DNA from 2 places in the Vibrio sp. 2-Bac 85 genome. Region 2 is predicted to be linked to the other one. Evidence: riboswitches for the same ligand, from Rfam matches in the RefSeq annotation. Region 2 holds a riboswitch; the other holds the start of a gene.
What was found. Region 2 has a riboswitch for thiamine pyrophosphate ahead of thiD (bifunctional hydroxymethylpyrimidine kinase/phosphomethylpyrimidine kinase). Riboswitches for the same ligand answer to the same signal wherever they lie in the genome.
Positions count from the first base shown of each region.

Region 1: another riboswitch for thiamine pyrophosphate. It lies ahead of thiC (phosphomethylpyrimidine synthase ThiC); the one in region 2 lies ahead of thiD (bifunctional hydroxymethylpyrimidine kinase/phosphomethylpyrimidine kinase).

Region 1 is NZ_JALAAB010000009.1:13,606-20,078, reverse strand. Features, by position in the region: gene MT390_RS10990 (HesA/MoeB/ThiF family protein) at 52-801, opposite strand; gene thiE (thiamine phosphate synthase) at 823-2,331, opposite strand; gene thiC (phosphomethylpyrimidine synthase ThiC) at 2,416-4,410, opposite strand; TPP riboswitch at 4,502-4,658, opposite strand; gene MT390_RS10975 (NifB/NifX family molybdenum-iron cluster-binding protein) at 4,904-5,296, opposite strand; gene MT390_RS10970 (DUF134 domain-containing protein) at 5,307-5,606, opposite strand; gene MT390_RS10965 (PaaI family thioesterase) at 5,736-6,242, shown strand.
Region 2 is NZ_JALAAB010000021.1:20,217-26,689, reverse strand. Features, by position in the region: gene MT390_RS17605 (sensor domain-containing diguanylate cyclase) at 1-1,108, opposite strand, end outside; TPP riboswitch at 1,488-1,609, shown strand; gene thiD (bifunctional hydroxymethylpyrimidine kinase/phosphomethylpyrimidine kinase) at 1,676-2,518, shown strand; gene MT390_RS17595 (ABC transporter ATP-binding protein) at 2,573-3,331, shown strand; partial or broken gene MT390_RS17590 (ABC transporter permease) at 3,435-4,121, shown strand; gene MT390_RS17585 (ABC transporter substrate-binding protein) at 4,202-5,152, shown strand; gene tenA (thiaminase II) at 5,206-5,871, shown strand; gene thiM (hydroxyethylthiazole kinase) at 5,914-6,473, shown strand, end outside.

The DNA of each region.
Region 1 (6,473 bases), on a different contig from region 2:
ACCGTCCAATTAATCTTTTTCTATCAGTGCAATTTAATGAGCGTAACCAGATTAATGCTGTCCACATACTTTGCATTTTGGATCTTTATTAACCGTAAAAGTTTGCCAATCTAGTGACTTTCCATCGAATAACTTTAATTTATTTTTAATCCCTGAAGGCAAACCCACAAAGTATTTAATCGCTTCTAATGCTTGTAGTGTCCCAATGGTACCAACCACAGGGCCAATAATGCCTGAGTTACTACAATTGAGTGCTTGCTCTTCTGAACTTGGAAATAAACAATGGTAACAAGGTGAATTTACTTCACTATGATCAAAGAACATTAGTTGACCTTCAAAGCGGATCGCGGCGCCGACAATTAAAGGCACTTTTGCATTAACACAGGCTTTATTAATCAACTGTCGACTCGCCATGTTGTCAGTGCAATCCAACACTAAATCCGCCATGGTCAATTCCATGGTCAATTGCATCTCGTGCATTTCTTTATTGATACTTCGAACTTTAATTTCTGGGTTGATTTGTTGTAATTTACGCTTAGTCACTTCAACCTTGGACTCACCAATATCTGAACTTTGATATGCGATTTGACGCTGTAAATTACTGACTTCAATATGGTCAAAATCATTCAACACAATATGCCCAATACCTGCAGCCGCAAGATATAGTGAAGCAGGTGCACCTAACCCACCCATCCCAATAATCAGTACTTTGGCATTCTTGAGAGCCTGTTGACCCGTTTCTCCAACATCTTCTAATAAAAGATGGCGGCTATAACGTAATAATTCGTCGTCATTCAACATATTTTTATCCTTTATTCACTACTAGCACATGATCTCATTAAACTGATTAATCACCTGTTTAGGGTCATCTGCTAATGTAATTGCTGTTACAACCGCAATACTACCAATTCCCGTCTGCCATACTGCTGGAGCACGTTCTAAACTAATGCCTCCGATTGCAACGGTTGCCATATCTGACATCAAGTTCGCATACTTAGACAAACGTGTTAACCCTTGTGGATCGGAAGGCATATCTTTCGTTTGTGTTGGGAAAATATGACCTAGTGCGATATAACTTGGCTTGAGTTGTCTTGCACGTAACATTTCATAATAACCGTGTGTACTAAGTCCTAAACGCAATCCTGCATCGGCAATTAAAGGCAAATCAGCCACATCCATATCTTCTTGGCCTAGGTGTACTCCATAAGCATTATGTTTAATCGCTAACTGCCAATAATCATTGATAAATAATCTTGCGTCATACTTTTTACCTAACGCAATAGCATCAATAATTTGTTGTTCTACTTGCTCAGGCTGTTTATCTTTAATACGCAACTGTAGTGTTTTCACCCCCATTTTTAAAGCTCGCTCGACCCACTCCACAGAGTCTAAAACAGGATATAAACCTAGCTTAGTCGTATCACAAGGCTCGAAACCAGGACCCGCTTCTAAGTTACCAGGTAGGTCAAGTTCGTAACCAATAGAGGATTCAGGTAAAACGACTTCAGGAAAGTTTTCTCTTAGTGTTGGCCAGCCACAATGAGCAACAGAGCCTTCACCAGCACCCAGGGCTTTAGATGCTTTTAAACCTTGGTTTAAATAAGCTTTTGCAATAACGAGAGCATCCTCAATAAAATAATCGAGTGCCATTGCTGCAGCAATCGCACTGGCTAAGGTGCAACCTGTCCCGTGTGTATGAACATTATCTAAACGTGGGCTGGTTAATGCGATTTCTCTGCTTCCATCACTCCAATAATCAAGTGCAATATCATCCACCAGCTCAAAGTGCCCCCCTTTAATCAGAACACTAGCGCAACCCATGCTGATTAACTTATCCGCTGCCGGTTTAAAGGATTCACCAGAAATTAATGCATGACCAGATAACGTAAGGACTTCATTTGCATTAGGTGTTAGAAGATCAATTTGCGGTAATAATTGTTTTTTAATGACCTCAAGAATTCCCTCTTCAGCCATTTCATCACCCGTTGAAGCGACGGCGACAGGGTCGTAAATAACAAAGGGCTTATGCGCCCAAGTTTGCTTATATAAAGCTAACTGTTGAGCTAGTATTTTGACGTGCTCAACACTTGCAACCAAACCTATTTTAATGATTTTAGCGGGCATATCTTCCGCTAAGCTAGCTAACTGTTGTGTGAACATTTTTTCTGAAACACTTTCAACTAACTGCACGGCTTGAGAATTTTGTGCAGTCACAGCGGTGATCACAGAGCAACCATCAGCCCCTAAATCATGAAATGTACAGAGATCGGCTTGGATCCCTGCACCGGCACTAGAGTCTGATCCAGCTATTGTCCACACTATGTTATTCATATTTAACCTTAAACTTGTTTGTAAACCGGCGATCAGTAAAGGACTAATCGCCGATAATTTTTGCCATCATACTTTATCTAAGCTTTATATTTTATCCACAAAAGCTGGTTGATAAATTTCAGCACCATTGTCATTAAATTCTTTAGCTTTAAGCGCCATACCTTGTTCCACTGTCATTTCTGTAGTCATAACAATGGTTTCACCTAATATTTTGATCGATATTTCACCTGAATCTAACTTCGCAGTAAAGTCGCGTACATCTTGGGTAATTTTCATTGAGCAAAATTTAGGACCACACATAGAGCAGAAATGCGCAACTTTCCCCGATTCTTGCGGTAGGGTTTCGTCATGATACTCACGTGATGTTACGGGATCTAAACCTAGATTGAACTGATCTTCCCAACGGAATTCAAAACGTGATTTTGATAGTGCATTATCACGAATTTGTGCACCAGGATGACCTTTTGCTAAATCAGCAGCATGTGCAGCGATTTTGTAAGTAATCAAACCCACTTTTACATCATCTTTATTCGGTAACCCTAAGTGCTCTTTAGGCGTCACATAACAGAGCATTGCACAGCCATACCAGCCGATTTGGGCAGCGCCAATACCAGAAGTAATATGGTCGTAACCCGGTGCAATATCCGTGGTTAATGGACCTAAGGTATAAAATGGGGCTTCAAAACATTCTGTTAACTGTTTATCCATGTTTTCTTTGATCATCTGCATCGGTATATGACCTGGGCCTTCGATGATCACTTGCACATCATATTCCCACGCTACTTTAGTCAGCTCACCTAATATTTCTAATTCAGAAAATTGTGCTTGATCATTTGCATCAGCAACCGAACCTGGACGCAAGCCATCACCGAGTGATAACGACACATCATACTGCTGACAAATTTCACAGATTTCACGGAAGTATTCGTAAGCAAAGTTTTCTTTGTGATAGGTCAAACACCATTTCGCCATGATTGAACCACCACGAGACACAATACCAGTCACACGTTTAGCCGTCATCGGAACAAAGCGTAACAATACACCGGCATGAATAGTGAAATAATCCACCCCTTGCTCTGCTTGCTCAATTAACGTATCGCGAAACACTTCCCAACTTAAATCTTCGACCACCCCATTCACTTTTTCTAGAGCTTGATAGATAGGGACAGTGCCAATTGGTACTGGAGAATTACGCATGATCCATTCACGTGTTTCATGAATGTTACGACCCGTTGATAAGTCCATTACCGTGTCTCCGCCCCACAGCGTTGACCACACTAATTTTTCCACTTCTTCTTCGATGGAAGATGAGACAGAAGAGTTACCGATATTAGAATTAACTTTAACTAAAAAGTTACGGCCAATGATCATCGGCTCTAATTCTGGATGGTTGATATTTGATGGGATGATTGCACGGCCTCTCGCCACTTCTGAACGTACAAATTCAGGTGTGATCGATTCCTGTAAATTCGCCCCGTAACTTTGCCCTGCATGTTGTGAATGTAATGCTTCACATTTAATACGCTCACGGCCTTGGTTTTCACGAATCGCAATATATTCCATTTCTGGTGTGATAATACCCTGACGAGCATAGTGCATTTGTGTTACGCACTGCCCTTTTTTCGCACGCAAAGGCTTAGGTAAATTTGCGAAGCGTAATTCATCTAATGAATCATCCGCTAAACGTGTTTGTGCAAACGCAGACGTCACTCCGTCAAGTTTTTCAACATCATCACGCGCTTCTATCCAGCTTTGACGTAGTTTTGGTAACCCCGCATGAACATCTATTTTAGTATTCGGATCAGTATAAGGGCCTGACGTATCGTAAACAGGAATGGGCTCATTTTGTTCATAAACTGGATTATCTTCACTGCCGCCAACAAACGTATCGGTTTGGTGGATCTGACGCATCGCGACCTTGATAGGATGGATATCCCCATCGATAAAGATTTTTTCAGAGTTGGGGTAAGACTCATTATTCAAATTTTGAATATAGTCTTGTGCAGCTTGGCGTGATTCTCGGCGTGATAGACCTTTACGATCGGTTGTTTTTAATGTTGAGTTAATATCTTTAGACATAGCATTCTTTACCTGTTTATTATAAAAAGCTTATAAAAAATTAGAAGAGTGCTTGTCGAATTTGTGTGGAAGTTAAAAAAGATCAATGGAATGAAATTTTCTACTTGTTCCCTTCGTAGGTATTAGCCCAATCAGGTTCCACGGATCCCACATAATTTTGTTAACACTGATTAGTACCATGTATTAAAAAATTATTTAATGTGGTCTCAGCCTTTGGGACATTCCCATTAGCACTCCGACAAGATGCAGGCAGTATAGAAGAAAAAGCAATCAAGTTAAACAGGTGAAGAGAATTAAGCAAAAAAGACCTTAACCCTTTAATCGTGTTTCTATTTAGTAATGGGCAGGAAGTAATTAAGTGATTTAAACCAATAAACTAAACCACTTATTATTTAAAGCTAACTCAACATTTTAGCATTCAAAATGCAAAAATCCTCAAGGCCTGAAGCATGTAGATCTAAGCTATAAAATTGATGAATAACGAATATATTATCTAATGATGACTACAGCATCGACCACCAGCATTTTTATGTGATGCTTTTTTCAACACCCCTTGCTCAGGTGTATTTAAAGAACGACGAAGTAATTTAGCACTTTCCAATAATGTTTCAATATCATCCCTTGTATTACCTTGCTCTACTTTTAAACCTGCATTCAGTAGTTTTGCTAAGGTTTTCTCACCTACTTTTCTAACAATCACAACATCGCAGTGCATTTCTTGTAAGAGTTGAATAATCAATAACTTTGCAGAACAACCGCTAAGGCCTAAAGCTGGATTATCATGCACAGCTATTATCTGATTGTTTTCATTATAAAAGGCGAAGTTCTCAGATTTTGAAAACTGGTGAGAGAGCTTATTATTACTCATTGCGACAGCATAAATCATGGTATTTTCCTTAATTATCTAGGTTGACTAATTCATTGGGTAACACTAATGCATGACCGTTAATCAATGCATTACTTATCTTAAAACGTGACTTTTTTAAAATATTGGCAAAGGTTTGTCGTGAAACTTGCATTCTTTTGGCTGCATCCTGTTGCGAAAGCCCTTCAATATCTACCAAGCGGACAGCTTCCAATTCATCACTTTCAATGCTGATTTTGATTAGCTTAGTTACTGGAATGCCATTGGGTTTAAATAGACTGCATTTAGCAAATTTTTCAGCACAGATATGTCGCTTTATTTTAGGTCTCATTTACAGTTATCAATCCTTAGTTCTAAATTTCAGTTATCAGTTATCAATTACCTTTTGATATGTTATCTTAACCAAGTAATTAGCATATGCCAATTACTTTATTGTCAATAATGAATGATAGAGGTCAATATGTCTGCTACTCATGACTCAGAAAAAACACAATTATTAAAAGAATTACAGTCACTTAATAACAATAATATCCCTCAGCCACTAACCTTAGTACGCAAGAAAAAAAGTCATCAAGGTTGCATGTTGTGTGGGCCAAATGCCGTATTAGGTTTGAAATTAGATTTTTACAGTGATCCTAATCAGCAAGTCTGGGCTCATTTTAAAAGCTCAATTCACCAACAGGGTTATGAAAGTATATTGCATGGTGGTTTTTTAGCGGCATTATTAGATAGCAGCATGTGCCAAGCAGTTTTCAATCAAGATATTGAAGCTGTAACAGCGGATATGAATATTCGTTTTTTACATGAAATGAAGATCAATAGTGATATTTTGATGACAGCTAAAGTTCTGCCTTCTCGTCCTCCTCTTTATAAAGTAGAAGGTGAGTTATATGTAGATGGCCTATTGATGGCAAAAAGTAGTGCGCGTTTCATGACAAAAGGATTTGCTAAAAGCAAAGCACACTAATATTAATTAGTCCTTGCCTGCCTTACTTTAATAGACTTTATCAACTTCCTCGACTTATCCGACTTACTCTGGGTATTAGGGCATCAGATACAGTTGACGCACAAGGGCATGGTATTTTGAACTCGATATAGAAGTCACTACTGGATAGTATTTATCGGACTGTTTCAGTCGAATCTTTTTATTACTTAATTAAAACAATAAGCATAAAAAAACCCTCACTATTTTCATAGC
Region 2 (6,473 bases):
TATCATTTCTCTCATTAACCATATCGATAGCTGCATTAAAACCAATAATCAAATCACCTATTTCATCTTTTTTATAACCTTTAATATGTGTCAGGGATTTTTTCTGCAATACCATTTTCCTAACCGATTCAGCAGCCTTTTTTAATGGATTAAAAAAGAAGAATAAAAAAAACATAATCACCAAAAATACAGAAAAACTAACAATGATCCCATTAATAATGGCAGCCCGTAAACTTTCATTTATTATCTGATAAACCTTGGCCACAGGAGTTCTTACCATAACAAACCAATCCGGGGAGTTAATATCAGCCGTAGCTGCTAACATTTCACCTTCAACTGAAGTCACTGTATGGCCATATCCATTAAAGCCTCTCATTACCTCGTCAAGGAATGCATCCATCCCTTTTTTTGGAGTTGCTTTTAACACAAGGTTTGGATCGCTCGATGCTAAGAATATTTGATTCGCTCTTGAAATGACTAAGATATCGCTACGTTCACTAAAGTCTTTATCAAAGATATACGCCATAAAACCGGGGCGGTTCAAGAAGATTGGTGCTTCTAATATGCCTAATACCTGTCCATTTTCATCTCTTAACGCTTTTGCGATCACAACCAGTACTTCACCCATAACTTCAGAACGAAAAGGTGAACTAATAATAACGCCTTGGCTATTATTCGCCTTTCTCAACCATTCGTAATCAGTCATTACTAAGTTTTTTCTACCTGGAATAACCGGATATTCAGCTATAGCGCCCTGTCCATTTGGGCTTATAACTGCAAAGCCCTGTGGAAAAAAATCAGTAAAAACAATATTATTTTTAAATATTTCCGTTATAAAGGCTTCTGATTGTATTTTTTGAGGAGGGATTTTATCAGCTAAAGCAACCAAAAAATTAGTACGCATTGCTATTTTTTTTTGAATGTCTTTTGCAATATATTTAGCTTGTGTATATTGCTCTTTATTGATTTGGTTTTTTATTTCAGCCTTAAGCATTAAAAAATTGTAAATTTGAAGCGGCGTAAAAGCAACGATGATAAACACCGCAACATAGAAAGATAATTTAGTGGAAATACGGGATGGTTTTATTTTATCTAAAAGAGTTGTCATCTACTCATAATTTATTAGTTAATACACAAAGGCAAACATACCTCTTTTATTATATAAAAGTTAGTTGTTTTGTTGATAACATTGCGACTCATCATGAAATTATTTGTTTGAAACAAAACTCAGTTATTAGCGACTATTAATTTTTACTATGCGAGATATAAAGCGGTAATAAAACGTATCAACAAGTAACACTTGGGATTGTCGAGATTGCGTAATCACATCTTAGAATGAAATATAAATTTAAGTGATGCAGTTTTATACGCAGTCGTTGTTTAACATGAATTATTTAATATAGGCGATTAACCACAATTAACTTAACAAGCTCTCCTTTAGCAATATGTTTGATTGCGCTTTTAACAGAACTTGTTATGATTTGTGGCGATTATAGTCGGGGGGCCATTGGCTGAGAGCGATGTGATATCAATATTAATTGATAAAACGTCGATACCCGTTGAACCTGATACAGTTAACACTGACGCAGGGAACTATGTAGAAACCATTCCTGTGGCATTCCTTTGCTTTGTATTGGTGGATATCAGTTCCGATCGCGTTGTGAACGGAGCCATTATGTCTGACCTTACGCCTAACACTATTTGTAACCCAATTCGCACACCGATAGTATTAACTATTGCTGGTTCTGACAGCAGTGGCGGTGCTGGCATTCAAGCCGATATTAAAGCGATTTCAGCCACCGGCAGTTATGCTTGCTCTGCGATCACTGCTATTACCGCACAAAATACGCTTGGTGTGTCTGCTATCTTCCCGATCCCCCTTGAACATGTTGAAAAGCAATTAGATGCTGTTTTTAGTGACCTCAATATTGTCGCGGTTAAAGTAGGCATGTTAGCCGACTGCGAGATCATCAAAGTGGTGGCTAAAAAACTAAAACAGTACAAACCGTCCTTTTTAGTAATCGACCCTGTGATGGTCACCACCAACGGTGATTTATTATTAGAAAAAGTCGCCATTCAAACTCTAAAAACTGAACTACTGCCAATGGCTGATTTAATCACCCCTAACTTGCCTGAAGGCGCGGCGTTAATTGACAGTCACATTCCCACCAGCGAACAAGAAATGCAGGCAATGATTGATGCTTTACGTCAGTTAGGTGCTAAAGCCGTATTATTAAAGGGCGGGCATTTAGAGCAAGATGAAAACAGTAATGATTTGTTAGTTTTAGCGGACTCAGTACAGCAACTAACTGCAAAACGTATTAACACAAAAAATAACCACGGCACAGGTTGTACTTTATCTTCAGCGATTGCTTCTTATCTGGCTCAAGGCCATGAATTATCAAAAGCAGTACAGCTTGGTAAAGATTACATTACGCAAGCATTACAACATGCTGACCAACTTAATATTGGTCAAGGCCGTGGCCCTGTTGATCATTTTTATGCATTGAATCGATAGATGCTCAATATGACAAATAACCTATCGTCACAGCAAACAGTACCAAAGCAAGCAATGTCAAATGAGATAAATGCACCCAGCATTGATATTCACAATGCCAGTTTGCGTTATAACGACAGTGACCAGTGTGTATTGTCGTCACTGACGATGCATATTCCAGCGGCGCAATGGACTTGTATTCTAGGCCGCAGTGGCTGCGGTAAAAGCTCTTTGTTACGTTATTTGGCGAACTTATTAAGCGATAAAATACAATGGTCTGGGCAGCTATCCACCAGCACCAATATTGCATTGCAAGGTCAAATTGCCTATATGGCACAGCAAGATTTATTAATGCCCTGGTTATCGGTATTAGATAACGTACTGCTCAGCGATAAATTCACACCTAATCCACAGTCATCACAACGTGATAAAGCACAACAACTATTACAGCAGGTTGGCCTTGAGCAACAAGCTCATTATCTACCACAGCAATTATCTGGTGGAATGCGACAGCGTGTTGCATTAGCGAGAACCTTAATGCAAAACAAGCCTGTAGTATTAATGGATGAACCTTTCTCGGCATTAGATGCAGTAACACGCTACCGCTTGCAAAACTTAGCCCATGAATTATTAAAAAATAAAACCGTAGTATTAATTACACATGATCCACAGGAAGCTATTCGTTTAGCAAACCAGCTTTATATTATGCAAGGTCAACCTGCATCTGCAGAATCATTAGATGTACCTAGTACCCCAGCACCAAGACAATTTGATGCACAATGCGCTGAGCTACAGCAGACTATTCTTGACCGTTTGGAGCAAGATTATGCGTAATTTTGTTGCCATGTCAGGTTTAACTAAATCGTTTAAAAGCAGTGATAAAACATTACCGCCAGTATTACGTATCCTGTTCACTTTTATGATTATAATTGCGATTTGGCAAGCGATTGTGGTGATCTTTGATCTACCATCTTTTATTTTACCTGAGCCGTTAGCGGTATTTGAACGCCTGATCACACGTTATGAAGTGCTGTTAAAACATAGTTGGGTAACCACACAAGAGATACTTTTAGGGTTATTACTAGGGCTTTCCATGGGCCTATGTTTTGCACTACAAATGTTACTGTTTAAACCCATTAAACGTTGGTTATTACCGATCCTGATCACCAGCCAAGCAATTCCTGTTTTTGCGATTGCGCCTATTTTAATGATCTGGTTAGGTTACGGTATTTCCTCAAAAATAGTGATGGCGGCGATGATCATCTTTTTCCCTGTGACCACCTGTTGCTACGACGGGTTAAAAAACACACCTACTGGTTACCTTGATTTAGCGAAAACCATGGGCGCGACTAAATGGAAGATGTTACGTCATATTCAATTGCCTGCTGCTTTACCTACTTTAGCGTCTGGGATTCGTGTTGCGGTGGTTATTGCGCCGATTGGTGCGGTTGCCGGTGAATGGGTAGGTTCAAGCGAAGGGTTGGGTTATTTGATGCTACAAGCTAATGCGCGAATGTTAATTGATGAAATGTTTGCGGCCTTATTTATTCTATCTGCGCTCTCTGTAAGTTTATATTTTATCACCGATAAGTTACTAAAAAAGCTTATCCCATGGGAAGTCTAAATGCACCATTTTTAATAACCCTAAACTAAGCCTAAAACTAAAACGATTAATACCAAAAATACTATAAGGAAATAAAACACATGAAAAAGAGTTTCATTTTAACCGCCTTGTTTCTAACGGCTGCATTATTATCATTCTCCGCACAGGCTGAAGATAAAAAAGTCACGCTAATGCTAGATTGGTTTGTTAACCCTAACCACGGCCCAATTGTGATTGCACAACAGCTTGGTTATTTTAAGCAGCAAGGTTTGTCTGTCGATATTCAAGAACCTGCAGACCCAAGCATGCCACCTAAATTAGTTGCCGCGGGTAATATTGACTTGGCTATTACTTATCAGCCTAACTTGATCATTGATGTATCTGAAAAATTACCTTTAGTACGCTCAGCGACCTTAATAGCAACACCGTTAAATACATTAATGGTCTTAGATAATGGCAAAATAAATTCATTGAGTGACCTAAAAGGAAAAAAAGTCGGCATTGCTATTTCAGGTAGTGAAGAAGCCATCATTGGCAAAATGTTAGAATCAGTACAACTTAATTATCAAGATGTAGCGATCATTAACGTCGGTTGGGCTCTCTCTGCTTCTTTAGCATCGGGCAAAGTCGATGCCATTTGGGGCGGGTTACGTAACTTTGAAACTAACCAGTTAGAACTGGAAGGGTTTAAAGCTAAAGCTTATTTCCCTGAAGAGCATGGTGTTCCGGTTTACGATGAATTGGTATTTGTTGCAAATGCAAATAAATACGATGCGAAAATGATTAAAGCCTTTAACAAAGCCATAGAGCAAGCCACTATTTATATCGTTAACCACCCACAGCAAGCATGGAATGAGTTTGTTAGTTACGCACCTGATACGTTAAATAATGAGTTAAATAAACGAGCATGGCGCGATACGTTGACTCGTTTCTCCTTACGCCCTGCTGCTATTGATTTAAAACGTTACGATGATTATGCGCAATTTATGTTTGATAACAAACTGATTAAAAGTCTGCCAAAAGCAAAAGATTACATGCCAATATTCGAGTAGTTAGCACACTAATATCAAGTTTAAATAGACAACTAAAAAACAGCGAGAGAATCATGAACCATCAAGATTTAATTAGTGCTTGCCAGTCTGACTGGGATGCCTACACACAGCATCCATTTGTGATGCAATTAGGAAACGGCTGTTTAGCGCAACCGTGCTTTTTACATTACCTAAAGCAAGATTTTTTGTTCTTAAAGCAATATGCGCGTGCTTATGCATTAGCCATTTATAAAGCCAATACACTAGCAGACATGCGTAAGGCGTTACCTAGTGTACATGCGTTACTAGATTCTGAGATTAGTCACCATGTCACTTACTGTGCAAATTGGGGCTTAACTGAAGCAGACTTAGAAGCAGAGGATGAAGATTTTGGTACCGTCGCTTACACTCGTTACGTGTTAGATGCAGGCATGACCGGTGACCTAGTTGATTTATACGCAGCATTAGCACCCTGCTCTATTGGTTATGCAGTGATTGGTCGTTTATTAGCAAATGACAAAAACACTAAAATAGTTGGCAATGAGTTTGCTAGTTGGATTGATTTATACAGCGGCGAAGAGTTCCAACAAAGTGTCGCAGATGGTGCACAGCATTTTGACCAGTTACTTGCTGAAGTAGACATTAACAGCAAACGGGGTCAACACTTGGTAAAAGTATTTAAAACAGCAACCAGAATGGAAGTTGCCTTCTGGCAACAAGGTTTAAACGCCGCTATTTAAATAGACGCAGTGCTAAATAAAAACAGAAGTAGAGGAGCAAATATGTCAGTAATAGCAACGGAAAAGCGACAAGTGATCACTAATGCCTTACAAGTATTGCGCGAACAAAAACCATTAGTAGTAAACATCACTAACTATGTGGTGATGAACAATACAGCTAATGCATTGTTAGCAATTGGCGCTTCACCTATTATGGCGCATTCACGCCAAGAAATGGCTGAAATGATGTCATTTAGTGGTGCGTTAGTCATTAACATTGGCACCTTAGATAGCCAGTGGATACCGCGCATGATCTTTGCAGTTGAACAAGCGAACCTCAATAATAAAGTGGTGGTATTAGACCCTGTGGGTTGTGGTGCAAGCACTTTACGTACTGAAACATCACGCCAAATAGCAGCACTTGCAGAGCAGTTAATTATTCGAGCTAATGCTTCTGAAATTATTGCTCTAGCAGGAGAAAAAGCACAAGGCAAAGGTGTCGATTCACTTGATAGCAGTGAAGCAGCCGTTGGTGCAGCCCGTTACTTAGTTGAAACTTATCAATGTAATGTCGTCATTTCTGGCGAAGTCGATTACATCATCAATGCGGAGAGTGAAATATC